DNA from 3 places in the Rahnella selenatireducens genome. Region 3 is predicted to be linked to each of the others. Evidence: predicted binding sites of a transcription regulator. Region 3 holds the regulator's gene; each other region holds the start of a gene.
What was found. The regulator Fur, encoded in region 3, represses iron uptake genes when iron is present. The targets are predictions, from matches to a motif close to ATAATAATGAGAACNACTATCAA.

Region 1 (4,715 bases), on a different contig from region 3:
CGGATGAACTGGAAGTCGGGATGGGTAAAGTCGGCATGCCACTGCGCGTTGCTGTCACCGGTGCCGGTCAGTCTCCGGGCGTTGACGTAACGGTTCACGCTATCGGTCAGAGCCGTGTGCTGGCGCGTATCGACATGGCGTTAGCCTTTATCGCTGAGCGTGAAACCCAGCAGCAGTAAGTTTTCTTTCGATTCATTCTCAAGAGTGATGAAGTAAAAAAAAGCCAGCGCGGGAAACCGGCTGGCTTTTTTAATGTGTAGTAAACGTCAGAGCGAATTAACGTTGTTCAGTCGCAGGTGCTGCAACGGTAGGGCGGTAGGCCAGGAAATACATCAGACCCACGAAGCCCGCGCCGCCGACCGCGTTGCCGAGGAATACGGCTGCGAAGTTCGGGAAGTACTGTGACCAGCTTAGCGCACCGGCAAAAATTGCCGCAGGCACGATGAACATGTTTGCAACGACGTGCTGGAAGCCGATCGCCACGAACGCCATCACCGGGAACCACATCCCGATCACTTTACCGCCGACTTCTTTACTGGCGAAGGCCAGCCAGATCGCCAGGCACACTAGCCAGTTGCAGCCGATACCGGAAATGAAGGTGTGCATAAAGTCTGCATTCACTTTTGCGGTGGCGGTGGCGACGGTTTTGCTCAGGAACGCGCCTTCGGTCAGACCGAGAACGTGACCGAAGAAATAGGCCACGGCCAGGCTGCCAAGCAGGTTAGCGAGGGTGACCCAGAACCAGTTGCGCAGAACGGCGTAGAGGCTGATCTGACGTGCAAACCAGGCGATCGGTAAGGTCATCATGTTACCGGTCAGCAGTTCTCCCCCTGCTAAGACGGTCAGGATGATACCCACCGGGAATACGGCGGCGCCCAGCAAGTTACTGAATGAACCCCAGGATGCAGGTAACGTCCCTATTACGTGCAGATCCAGCAGGAAACCGGTGGCGATGAATGCGCCAGCCAGGAAGCCCAAAATTAACAAATTCAACACGGAAGCATGGCTTTTATTAACGCCTGCCGTGACAGCGATGGTTGCGATTTCTTTAGGTGAATACAAGGACATGAGATAGCTCGAATGGTGTAAGTTATGATTATTGCGCGAGCAGTCTATTCTGAGATTTATCCCAAAACAAGACGATTTTCATAGTCTGCTAACATTCCATTAATCATTCGGACATAGATGTTAAGAAAATGCTTATGCAGATCAAAAAGCTAGTTGGAATGCGGGCTGACGGGCAAATTGTAAAACAATGCATCCTGCGGGAAATTTCCGTGAGGACAGGGCTTTTTTCCCTGTGAAATGCGAGATTTGGCGGCTTTTTCAGCGCTTGATTCCAGAAACGGATTTAGCCGTTGACAGGCCAGACTGCGTTTCATATTATGCGCCCCGTTCACCCGTTTTTACGGGCATGAATTGGGGGTATAGCTCAGCTGGGAGAGCGCTTGCATGGCATGCAAGAGGTCAGCGGTTCGATCCCGCTTATCTCCACCAACTTTCTTACCAGAGTCAGTTGGTTTGTTCCTCAAAAGGGAACACAAGAAGTACAATGTGGACGACCTCGTGTGGGGGTATAGCTCAGCTGGGAGAGCGCTTGCATGGCATGCAAGAGGTCAGCGGTTCGATCCCGCTTATCTCCACCAAATATTAAAGAAACCCGCTTCGGCGGGTTTTTTGCTTTCTGTTCTATCCCTTTCGGTCCTGCCCCTTTTGTTCCCTGAATTGCAGACATAAAAAAAGGCGCCGGAGCGCCTTTCTTTGTCTTTCTGTTGCTGCTTGCTTACGCCAGTACCAGACCCGCGATAGAAGCTGACAACACGCTGACCAGGGTTGAGCCGTACAGCAGTTTCAGGCCGAAGCGTGAAACCACGTTGCCCTGGTGTTCGTTCAGGCCTTTGATAGCGCCGGCCACGATACCGATAGACGAGAAGTTCGCGAAAGACACCAGGAAGACGGACAGGATGCCCACACCGCGTGGTGACAGTTCGGTCGCTACTTTTTGCAGATCCAGCATCGCAACGAATTCATTGGAAACCAGTTTGGTTGCCATGATGCTGCCGACCTGCAAGGCTTCGTGGCTTGGCACACCCATCATCCATGCGAATGGATAGAAGACATAACCCAGCACGCCCTGGAAGGTGATACCGAACACCACGTCGAACAGCGCATTCAGGCAGGAAATCAGTGCGATGAAACCAATCAACATGGCTGCAACGATGATCGCCACTTTGAAACCGGCCAGGATGTATTCACCCAGCATTTCAAAGAAGCTCTGACCCTGATGCGTGTTACCGATTTGCAGGTCTTCTTCTGAATCAACTTTATAAGGGTTGATTAACGACAGTACGATGAAGGTACTGAACATGTTGAGCACCAGCGCAGCAACAACGAAGCGCGGTTCCAGCATGGTCATGTACGCACCCACAATCGACATAGACACTGTCGACATGGCTGTGGCTGCCATGGTGTACATACGTTTTTCAGACATTTTGCTCAGAATATCTTTATACGCGATAAAGTTTTCTGACTGACCCAAAATCAGGGAGCTGATGGCGTTGAAAGATTCCAGTTTTCCCATGCCATTAATTTTCGACAAGACCGTACCGATGATACGGATGACGAAAGGCAGTACGCGAATGTGTTGTAAAATACCGATCAGTGCAGAAATGAACACGATCGGACACAAGACTTTCAAGAAGAAGAACGCTAATCCTTTATCGCTCATGCCTCCAAATACGAAGCCGGTCCCTTCCGCAGCGAATCCTAATAATTTCTCAAACAAGTCTGAGAAGCCTTTCACAAAACCTAAACCGATTGAAGAGTTCAGGAAGAAATAGGCTAATAAGACTTCGATGACCAACAGCTGAACAATGAAACGTAAACGGATATTCTTCCGGTCACGGCTCACCAGTAAAGCGAGTGCAGCGACAACGGCCAACGCTAATACAAAGTGCAATATTCGGGACATGGGTGCTCCAAATTAGAGGCAGGCTATATTTCGACGGACATTCTATGTAACGCGTACATTTAAAACGTGAAGTCGCTTGCAAATATAGAAATTACGGACACGAATTGCAACAAATCGAGGCCTATCACACAAAAAATCAAGATGTTAATAAAACTAAGCACAGTTAGCATTCTTGTGCTAGTTTTATCATGTGCCGTAATGCGTTCCGAATCTGGCCAGTAAATGTCTGTTTTAGGAAAAAGCGTTCTGTAAGTCTTTCTGAAAGCTCACAGAATGATTAACCACTCAGTTCACACTTTGCCGCTTACGCTACTGCCTATCAGAGTAATTACTCAGATCATTCTAAATGCACTTGATAATCATTATCAATTAGATATGATTTATGTAAGCGTAACAAACGTAAGGGTTAACTGACTATGCTGAACAGCCGGGCCGAATCTTCAGGCCGCGCAGCCAGAAAGATGAAGCTTTCACTGATGGGACCGGCGTTTATTGCCGCCATCGGTTACATCGATCCGGGCAACTTTGCGACTAACATTCAGGCCGGTGCCTCGTATGGTTACCAGTTGCTGTGGGTGGTGGTTTGGGCCAACGTTATGGCGATGTTGATCCAGTTATTATCTGCCAAACTGGGTATCGCCACCGGTAAAAACCTCGCCGAACACATCCGTGACCGTTTCCCGCGTCCTGCCGTCTGGGCTTACTGGGTGCAGGCAGAAATCATCGCGATGGCGACCGATCTCGCCGAATTTATCGGCGCGGCGATCGGCTTCAAATTACTTCTCGGGGTCACGCTGCTTCAGGGCGCCGTGCTCACCGGGATTGCCACCTTTATTATCCTCGGGCTGCAAAAACGTGGGCAAAAACCGCTGGAACTGGTTATCGCCGGTTTGCTGCTGTTTGTGGCCGCCGCCTATATCGTTGAACTGTTCTTTTCGCAGCCAAGCATGGTGGCGCTGGGCAAAGGCATGCTGATCCCTGCGCTGCCCACCAGCGATTCCGTCTATCTTGCCGCCGGTGTGCTGGGCGCGACCATCATGCCGCATGTCATTTATCTCCACTCTTCGCTGACTCAGCGAGGCGGAAAGGCATCGAAAGAACAGCGTTATTCCGCGACAAAACTCGATGTCGGTCTCGCAATGACCATCGCCGGTTTCGTTAATCTGGCAATGATGGCGACCGCCGCTGCCGCGTTCCATTTCAGCGGGCACAGCGGGATCAGTGAACTCGATGAAGCTTATCTGACGCTGCAACCGCTGCTCGGCCACGCCGCCGCGACGACATTTGGCCTTAGCCTGGTCGCCGCCGGTTTATCCTCTACCGTGGTCGGTACACTGGCTGGTCAGGTGGTGATGCAGGGCTTTGTGAAATTCTACATTCCACTGTGGGTGCGCCGCACGGTCACCATGATGCCGTCTTTTATCGTGATTCTGATGGGGCTGGACGCGACGCGAATTCTGGTCATGAGCCAGGTGCTGCTGAGTTTCGGGATTGCGCTGGCGTTGTTGCCGCTGCTGGCGTTTACCGGCAACCGCAGCCTGATGGGCGAAATGGTGAATACCAAAACCGTGCAGTGGGCGGGGCGCATCATCGTACTGATTGTCGTCAGCCTTAATCTCTACTTGCTGATCGGTATGCTGAAATAATTTCCGGCTGAAAGATTAAAGCCATAAAAAACGGGACAGTTTGCGCTGTCCCGTTTTTGTTTCTGCTATCCGCTGAATCAGTGATGATGGCCGTCATG
Region 2 (4,715 bases), on a different contig from region 3:
CAATCATCTCGATAGCCATTTTTTCAGGATGGCGCTTTTGCAAAAAAAACAACATAAATTTCAATTCTGTAGATGGTATGTTTGAAATGTATGGATATGTATTTTCTTTTAAAGACAAAGCATTTTCCATCTTAATGCTACTTTGCATATATGGGGGCGCGTTGTTGGGGCTTGTTGTTATTGGTATTAGCTTCTGGGCTGAAAGTAAAGGATGCGCATTCCCAAAAAGATATATTTAACAATGGGATAACTTAGAATACATCTCTTTGCAGACTCATTAATATGCGGCATTGCGAAAATGCGTGTCGCTAAATAACGGGAGAATTCATGCGTTATATTTATATTGTAATAGTTGCAATGATACTCTGCGCCTGCAGTCCGATTAATATAGATGCAGCACAAAATAATGTTGATACTTTTCATGAGATGTATCAAGAAAACAAATACTCAAATATATACGTAGACTCATCAGAAATTCTGAGGAAGTCTATTTCAGAAGAAGGATTTATTAAATTATCAACAGAGGCTAAGGATAAAGACTTAGGTGTTTTCAAAAAAACACACTCATCTCTAAAAAGAAAACTTATCATCTAATAGCTGATAACGAAGTGCTATTGATTTATACCTCTGAGTTTTCGAAGAGAAACGTAAATGAAACATTTTTGTTCATTATAGTGGATGGTGAATTAAAACTAAAAGGATATAACTAAACCTCCATCAATTAGGCTAATTTTCAGATGATGCTGGAGCTACAGCGACTCTTGCCCTCGCCGTATTCAACCCTGCACCAGTGGCCTGAGTTTTCCGCCTTCAGGAAAGCAAAAGGCCAGCAAATGCTGGCCTTCTCTGTTTTTGTGCGTCTGAGGCGTTAGGATTTATTTCGCCGCAGCGCCGGTCTGTTCTGCGCCGACCAGACCCACTTTCAGGTAACCGGCTTTACGCAGGTTATCCATCACGCTCATCAGCGTTTCGTAATCCACCGTCTTATCTGCACGGAAGAAAATCGTACTCTGCTTGTTGCCCTGCGTGCGCTGGTCGAGCATCGCCGTCAGGTTGTCGCTGTTTACCGGGTTATCGCCGAGGAACAGCTGCTTGTCAGATTTCACCGTCAGGAAGATCGGCTTCTCAGGACGCGGCTGCGCTTTTGCCGTCGAGGCCGGTAAGTCTACCCGCACATCGACGGTAGCCAGCGGCGCTGCCACCATGAAGATAATCAGTAACACCAGCATAACGTCGATAAAAGGCGTGACGTTGATGTCATGCATTTCACCGCTTTCGTCGATATCGTCGTTTAACCGAATAGCCATAATCTGTTCTTACCCTACGCGTAACTGACCCGTCTGACCGCGTGGCGCATCGCCTTCGCTGGCAGCCAGGTCCAGATCACGGCCCTGTAACAGGATAATCTGCGCCGCCACATCACCTACCTGATGACGGTAAGAGGTAATGGTACGGGCGAAAATATTGTAGATAACCACGGCGGGGATCGCAGCAATCAGGCCGACAGCCGTTGCCAGCAAGGCTTCAGCGATACCCGGTGCGACGACTGCAAGGTTGGTGGTCTGCGTCTGCGCGATGCCGATGAAGCTGTTCATGATGCCCCAGACAGTCCCGAACAGGCCGACGAACGGGGAGATGGCCCCGATGGTCGCGAGTATGCCGTTGCCACGGCCCATATAACGGCCAGCGGCACCGACGCGGCGCTCAAGGCGGAAACCGGTACGTTCTTTGATGCCGTTGTTGTCAGATGAACCGGCGGAAAGCTCGAGTTCGTTCTGCGCATCGCGAATCATCTGCGCGCTGATGCTGCTGGCGGCAAAGCTTTCAGCCTGCTCAGCAGCCTCATCCAGCGTACGCACAGAAGACAGCGCATCAAATTCGCGACGCATACGGCGTTTACCGCTGAAGACTTCAGCGCCTTTGCTAAACAACAGCGCCCAGGTGACGACGGAAGCCAGCAGCAAACCAATCATCACAGTTTTCACCACCACGTCAGCGTGGTGATACATGCCTAATACAGACAAATCGGTAGGAATGACAGGCGTCGCTTCGGTCGGCGCAGGTTGCATTAGCGGGGCAGGCGTTGCATCAGCCGGTGCCGGGGTGTCAGCTGTTGCAGAAGTCACGGCTTGTGCCGCAGGCGTCGCAGGTGCTGCCATCGCGTTGCCGCTTAAGCCAGCAACCAACATTAACGACATCAGGAGTGAAGTCGCCTCTTTCATCTTATTGCGAGCCGTTTTCACGCGTCGCCTCCAGCCAGAATCAGTGTGTAGAAGGAATGAATAACGCCGAATGATATCAAAGAAAAAGCCCCAATTGATAGTCGTTCTCATTATTATTTACATTGTCGCGCTTTACGACACAAGTGTCCTTGATGGATGACAAGGTTTTTCCCGTTTGAACACTGCGTGAACAGTATAATCCCCGTCACACTTTTCATAAAAATGTTGCATTAAATCAATCAGCTAATCGCAATTATTAAAGTTAAAACAACATTTTAAATATTAAGTAACGCTATTTTACATCTGTTGCGAGATTGTGATAGCGCTCAAATACCGCACAGTTATAAATAGGATAAGGTTCCTGCCACAGACGAAGCTCCTGAAAGGGCAGGCTATTATCCGTTTCATTTACAAGGCTATTTGCCTTTTTTTAATAAAAAACAGGCGCGATCTCGTGCGTCAAAACGCTTCACTTTTGCTGTCATTTTTCCATTCCCTTACCCGAGTACCCTGGAGACAAACTGATGAAAATGCAGAAAGCACTTCTCAGCCTTTGCCTGAGTTCCGCCACCTTGTTATTTACCCCTGTTCTTGCCGCGCAAACGCTGAAAGCCGCCGATGTGCATCCGCAGGGCTATCCCAATGTCGTCGCCGTTCAGCACATGGGCGAAAAGCTGCAACAACAAACCGAAGGACGCCTGGAAATCAAAACGTTCCCCGGCGGCGTGCTCGGCGATGAAAAACAGGAAATCGAGCAGGCCCAGCTGGGCGCGCTGGATATCATCCGCGTGTCAATGACACCGGTCGCTTCGATCCTCCCTGAAATTAACGTCTTCACCCTGCCGTATATTTTCCGCGATGAAGACCACATGCATAAGGTGCTGGACGGCCAGATTGGGAAATCCATCGGCGACAAGATCACCAGCAATTCCCACTCGCGTCTGGTATTTCTCGGCTGGATGGACGGCGGAACGCGAAACCTAATCACCAAAGAACCGGTGGTGAAACCGGAAGATTTGCACGGCATGAAGATCCGCGTTCAGGGCAGCCCGATTGCGCTGGCGACGCTGAAAGCCATGGGCGCAAACCCGGTGGCGATGGGCGTCAGTGAGGTGTTCAGCGGGATGCAAACCGGGGTTATCGACGGCACGGAAAACAACCCGCCAACGTTTGTCGCGCACAACTATCTGCCAGTGGTGAAAAACTACACCTACAGCCGCCACTTCATCATTCCGGAGCTGTTCCTGTATTCAAAAGTGAAGTGGGACAAGCTGAAACCGGAAGATCAGCAGCTGATCCTCAAACTGGCCAAAGAGGCGCAGGACGAGCAGCGCGAGCTGTGGAAAGCCTATAACGAGAAAGCGCTGGCGACGATGAAAGCGGGCGGCGTGAAATTCCAGGATATCGATCCGGCCACCTACGTGAAAGCCACGCAATCCGTGCGCGATGAATTCGGTAAAGACCATCAGGAGCTGATGCAGCAAATCGCTGACGTTCAGTAATTCGTTGAACCGGGCAGCGTCCGCTGCCTCTTTCCCGACACTTCAGCGGAGGAACTTATGGTTTCCGGTTATCACACTCTGATGGACATCTTTTATCGTGGCGCAATGTGGCTGGCGGGGCTGGCTTTATTACTGATGGTGGCGGTCATTCCCATCGGTATTTTCGCCCGCTACGTCCTGAACAGCGCCCTCTCCTGGCCTGAACCCATCGCCATTATGTGCATGGTGACATTCACCTTTATCGGTGCCGCCGTCAGCTACCGCGCGGGTTCGCATATTGTAGTGGCGATGGTCACGGACCGTCTGCCGCCTGCCCTGCAAAAGTTTTCTGCCTTGCTTTCTGACCTGATGATGCTGGCTATCAGCATTTTTATTTTCTGGTACAGCCTGCAACTGTGCAGCGAACTCTGGCAGCAACCCGTGGCGGAATTCCCGCTGCTGACCGCCGGGCAAACCTACCTTCCTCTGCCGGTGGGTTCGGCGCTGACCCTCTTATTTATTATTGAGCAGATTATCTCAGGCCCGCAGCACAAGCGGCCGATGGTGATGCTGGGCAATTCTGAAGCCTGAGCCGGAGCCTTTTATGGATGCATTAATTTTACTGTTAACGCTCGGCGTCATGCTGGCTGTCGGCGTGCCGGTAGCGTACGCCGTCGGGCTGAGCGCGCTGGCCGGTGCCTGGTGGATTGACCTGCCTTTCGAAGCGCTGATGATTCAACTGACCAACGGCGTGAACAAGTTTTCGCTGCTGGCGATCCCGTTCTTTATTCTGGCGGGCGCGATTATGGCCGAAGGCGGCATTGCCCGCAGGCTGGTGAGTTTTGCGTATATCTTTGTCGGGTTTATCCGCGGCGGCCTGTCGCTGGTGAACATCGTGGCATCGACATTTTTCGGGGCGATTTCCGGTTCTTCGGTAGCAGATACCGCATCGATTGGTTCTGTGATGATCCCGGAGATGGAGAAAAAAGGGTATCCCCGTGATTTCGCCGCC
Region 3 (4,715 bases):
TGAACGAAAACGCACCGCGCGCCATGGCCGTCATCAATCCGGTTAAAGTGATCATTGAGAACTTTACCGGTGAAGATGTGCAAATGGTGAAAATGCCTAATCATCCGAACAAACCGGAGATGGGTACCCGCGAAGTGCCGTTCACCCGTGAGATTTATATCGATCAGGCTGATTTCCGCGAAGAAGCGAACAAGCAATACAAACGTCTGGTGCTGGGTAAAGAAGTTCGTCTGCGCAATGCGTATGTCATCAAAGCGGAACGCATTGAGAAAGATGCCGAAGGTAATGTGACGACGATCTTCTGCTCATACGACATCGAAACGCTGAGCAAAGATCCTGCCGATGGCCGCAAGGTGAAAGGTGTGATCCACTGGGTTTCCGCTACTGAAGGTAAACCGGCGGAATTCCGTCTGTATGACCGTCTGTTCAGCGTGGCAAACCCGGGCCAGGCAGAAGACTTCCTGACCACGATCAACCCGGAATCCCTGGTGATCGCGCACGGTTTCGTTGAGCCTTCTCTGGTGGCTGCACAGGCTGAAATCAGCCTGCAGTTCGAACGTGAAGGTTACTTCTGTGCTGACAGCCGTTATTCCAGCGTTGAAAATCTGGTCTTCAACCGTACCGTTGGCCTGCGTGATACCTGGGAATCTAAACCCGTCGCGTAAGTCACCGATGAATGATTGCTAAACGCAGCTCCGGCTGCGTTTTTTTATGTCAGAAATTCACGGAATTTTCTTTTTCATCGCGAATTAATGCATTTTTCATGTTTACTTTTTAGACTCTTCTTTCCGAATATCAGAGTGCTGAAACGTTTAAATTAATACGTTTTTTCCTTAATTAACTGTTTTAGTTATTGATTACCAGAGTCCACTGATTTGAACCTTCGCATTCCTTGTTTGTTACACTTTTTCATCTTTATGTGCACTTTGTCATACTTCAGCCATCAGGGTTTAATTACCCATTGATAATTCGCGTCGCGAAAAATACTCTTAATCCTGCTTTATACGGTTGCGCCTCTGGCGGCCGCTTTTAATACCCGTTTGGGTTTTGCACGTTTTTTAGTCAAAATGAGGAATTTCTATGCACAAGCACCTTAACAGGGGCAGGGGATCGGCTTACCTGAAACCTGTGATGTACACGCTGGCTGGCACTTTATTGGGCGGCGGAATGATGTTTCCTGAAGAGGCCAGAGCGGCTGGCTTTATTGATGATTCGACGCTGACCGGCGGTGTGTATTACTGGCAGCGCGAACGCGACCGCAAAGATTTGAACAAAACGAAAGAAGAAACCCGCCCTGACGGCACAAAAGTCACGGTGAATAATCCCGATTACGATAAATATGCCACCAACCTTTCACACGCGACCGCCAACCTGAACCTTGATTTCTCTTCCGGCTACGCCTGGGACATGTTCGGTATCGATCTCGCCGCATTTACCGCGATCGAATTAGCCGAAGCCAGCGACAGCGGTCACCCGAACGAAATCGCGTTCTCCTCTAAAAACCATGCGTATGACGAAGACTACTCCGGTGATAAAGGCGGCGTCAGCCTCTACAAAGCGGCCGGTAAATTCAAATATGGCGGATTCTGGGGCCATGCCGGTTACATTCAGCCCACTGGACAAACGCTGATCGCCCCGCACTGGAGCTTTATGCCGGGTACCTATCGCGGTGCCGAAGCCGGGTATAAACATGATTTTGGCGATCCGGGCGAACTGAGTTTCTCCTACATGTGGGCGGATGAATACAAATCGCCGTGGCATCTGGAAATGGATGATTTCCGCCAGAACGACAAGAAAACCGGTGTTTCCTATATACACTCGCTGGGTGCGAAATACGACTTCAAAAATGATCTCGTGCTGGAAGCGGCCTTCGGTCAGGCAGAAAGTTACGTCGATCAATACTTCGCCAAAGCGTCGTACAAAATTGATCTGATGGGCAATCCGCTCACTACCAGCTACCAGTTCTATGGCGCGGAAGATCGTATCAGCAACCAGAACGATCCCAACAGTCTGTATGACGGTTTGGCCTGGTTGCAGGCATTGACTTTCGGTTACACCACCGGTCAGTTCAACTGGCGTCTGGAAGGGACAATGGTCAAAGCTGAGGGAAATCAGGGTTATTTTTTACAACGCATGACCCCAACGTATTCTTCTTCTAACGGACGTCTTGATGTGTGGTGGGACAACCGTTCTGACTTCAACGCTAACGGCGAAAAAGCGGTTTACGCCGGTGTGTTATACGACCTGGCGAAATGGGATCTGCCGGGCTTCGCAGTGGGCGGTTCTTATGTTTATGCGTGGGATGCCAAACCGAGTACCAATCCAATCTATGATCAGAGCCAGCGTCTCAAAGAAAGCGCCTGGAGCCTTGATGCGCTTTACACCATTCAGGAAGGCCGCGCAAAAGGGACGCTGTTCAAACTTCATTACACCCAGTATGACAACCACTCGGATATCCCGAGCTGGGGAGGCGGTTACGGCAACATTTTCCAGGATGAAAAAGACGTGAAATTCATCGTTATCGCTCCATTCACTATTTTCTGAGGATACTAAACCGATGAATAAATTACTGATGATGGTTGTGACTTCCCTGTTACTGGCGGGTTGTGCGCCAACAGCTACGCAAACCGAAAATGCGAAACTGCGTCAGGCGTACAGCAGCTGCATCATTAAAGCAGAAGGCTCGCCGGATAAAGTGGCGTCGTGCCAGACGATCCTTGATGTTCTAAAACAGGAACAGGAGCACAAGCAGTTTGCCGAGCTGGAAACCGTGCGTGTAGTGGATTATCAGCGTTGTCTGACGGCGCGTAAAACCGGCGATGGTCAGGCTTACGCGGCAGACTGTGGCAAAATCTGGCAGGAAATTCGTTCTAACAATTCGCCAAAACCGGTGAATTAACCGGGCGCGAACGCTGCGCACCTATCGCAAGAAAAAACAAACCCCGGCTTGCCGGGGTTTGTTTTTTTATCCGTCGCCTGAATCGCAGGCACAAAAAAACCGCCTTTCAGCGGTTAATTTATTCGGACTGACCGTAGAGATTACTGTGCAGGTTTATCATTGTGCAAAGATTCATCTTCGCGACAATCGCCCGCCTCACAGTGGCCGTACAGATACAGACTGTGGTTGGTCAGTTTGATACCGTGTTTCTTCGCAATCTCGCGCTGACGGCCTTCAATATATTCGTCACGAAATTCAATAACGCGGCCGCAATCCAGGCAGATCAGGTGATCATGGTGATGTTGTTGGGTCAGTTCGAAAACAGACTTGCCGCCTTCGAAGTTATGACGGGTAACGATACCGGCGTCATCAAACTGGTTCAGAACGCGGTAAACCGTCGCCAGGCCAATTTCTTCACCCATATCAATCAGTTGTTTGTACAGATCTTCCGCACTAACGTGATGACCTTCCGGCGCTTGCAGCACTTCCAGGATTTTGAGGCGCGGAAGCGTGACTTTTAAGCCGGCTTTCTTCAGTGCGGTGTTGTTGTCAGTCATGCGGATTCAGTCCTGTTACTATGTGCTAATCAAGTTGAGGCATGCAGCCTGTGGCATCGGCGGCACAAAAATTTGTCGCTTAAGGATTCTTCGCTTTTGAGACGTGTGCCGATCCTCAAAAACGTAGCCTGTTAATAAAGATCACAAAATGCCTGTCACATTCGATAATGCAACGACTTGATCAATAGGAAAACAGATGAGCTCAGTGTACCTTGATACCACTGAAAGTTACAATTTTGTAGCGGTTAAATTGTTAATTTCAGTAATAGTTTGGCCCTTCAATTGTAGAATAAATCCTCAGGGCCAACAGGGTTTTTAGCCAATAATTTCTGAAAGGCTCAGCTCTTCTGTGATCTGTTTGACCCACGTATCAACACGTTCGTTGGTCAGTTCCGGCTGACGGTCTTCGTCAATTGCCAGTCCGATGAAGTGCTTATCATCAGCCAGACCTTTAGACGCTTCGAAGTGATAGCCTTCAGTTGGCCAGTGGCCCACAATCACCGCGCCGCGTGGTTCGATGATGTCACGCACAGTACCCAGCGCATCGCAGAAGTATTCGGCATAGTCTTCCTGATCGCCACAGCCAAACAGCGCGACCAGCTTACCTTCGAAATCTATCTCTTCCAGCGTCGGGAAAAAGTCGTCCCAGTCACACTGCGCTTCACCGTAATACCAGGTTGGAATTCCGATCAGCAAGATATCGAATTTTTCCAGATCCTCTTTGCTGCTCTTCGCAATGTCATGCACCTCTGCAACATCTTTACCCAATTGCTTTTGGATCATTTTCGCGATGTTTTCGGTGTTACCTGTATCGGATCCAAAGAAGATACCTACTACGGCCATAAGATTACCTAACCTCTTGTTCTCAATGAAGTGCTCTGCATTGCAGGCAATAATAACGCAGATGATAGCAAACTCGCGAGGCGGAGAATATGTTTCAGCTCGCCTTCTTAACTGGTGGATAAGTTTATCGGCCAATCTTTTTAAGTGTTATCGCCTTCGTGTGCTTTGAATAACCTCAGGCTTATTGAGGTCAAAAGCAAAATTAAGAAATATGTTCTCACAATACTAAATTTTGAGAACAACCCGCCGATAGATGAAGCGAGAGGAATCTCAACATAATAAAGAAATCGATGCCCGGAGAGGTGTTCAAACATGTCCGGGGGCGAAAGCCTGCTGGCTACCTGTCTTGATTCTCCGCATCCCCGTCAATCCTCAGA

Region 1: a site for Fur is predicted at 3,318-3,340, ahead of ACLBVC_RS05915 (Nramp family divalent metal transporter). Genes of this name have one in related genera too.
Region 2: a site for Fur is predicted at 2,317-2,339, ahead of exbB (tol-pal system-associated acyl-CoA thioesterase). Genes of this name have one in related genera too.

The regions. Positions count from the first base shown of each region.
Region 1 is NZ_JBKEZJ010000003.1:17,711-22,425, forward strand. It holds gene gltX (glutamate--tRNA ligase) at 1-179, shown strand, start outside; gene ACLBVC_RS05895 (formate/nitrite transporter family protein) at 277-1,068, opposite strand; tRNA gene ACLBVC_RS05900 (tRNA-Ala) at 1,422-1,497, shown strand; tRNA gene ACLBVC_RS05905 (tRNA-Ala) at 1,571-1,646, shown strand; gene ACLBVC_RS05910 (NupC/NupG family nucleoside CNT transporter) at 1,784-2,971, opposite strand; gene ACLBVC_RS05915 (Nramp family divalent metal transporter) at 3,388-4,617, shown strand; gene ACLBVC_RS05920 (DUF2502 domain-containing protein) at 4,695-4,715, opposite strand, start outside.
Region 2 is NZ_JBKEZJ010000022.1:34,963-39,677, reverse strand. It holds gene ACLBVC_RS22905 (hypothetical protein) at 328-594, shown strand; gene exbD (TonB system transport protein ExbD) at 876-1,307, opposite strand; gene exbB (tol-pal system-associated acyl-CoA thioesterase) at 1,317-2,222, opposite strand; gene ACLBVC_RS22890 (TRAP transporter substrate-binding protein) at 2,747-3,724, shown strand; gene ACLBVC_RS22885 (TRAP transporter small permease) at 3,782-4,294, shown strand; gene ACLBVC_RS22880 (TRAP transporter large permease) at 4,308-4,715, shown strand, end outside.
Region 3 is NZ_JBKEZJ010000001.1:429,255-433,969, reverse strand. It holds gene glnS (glutamine--tRNA ligase) at 1-665, shown strand, start outside; gene chiP (chitoporin ChiP) at 1,132-2,544, shown strand; gene chiQ (ChiQ/YbfN family lipoprotein) at 2,558-2,899, shown strand; gene fur (ferric iron uptake transcriptional regulator) at 3,040-3,495, opposite strand; gene fldA (flavodoxin FldA) at 3,811-4,338, opposite strand.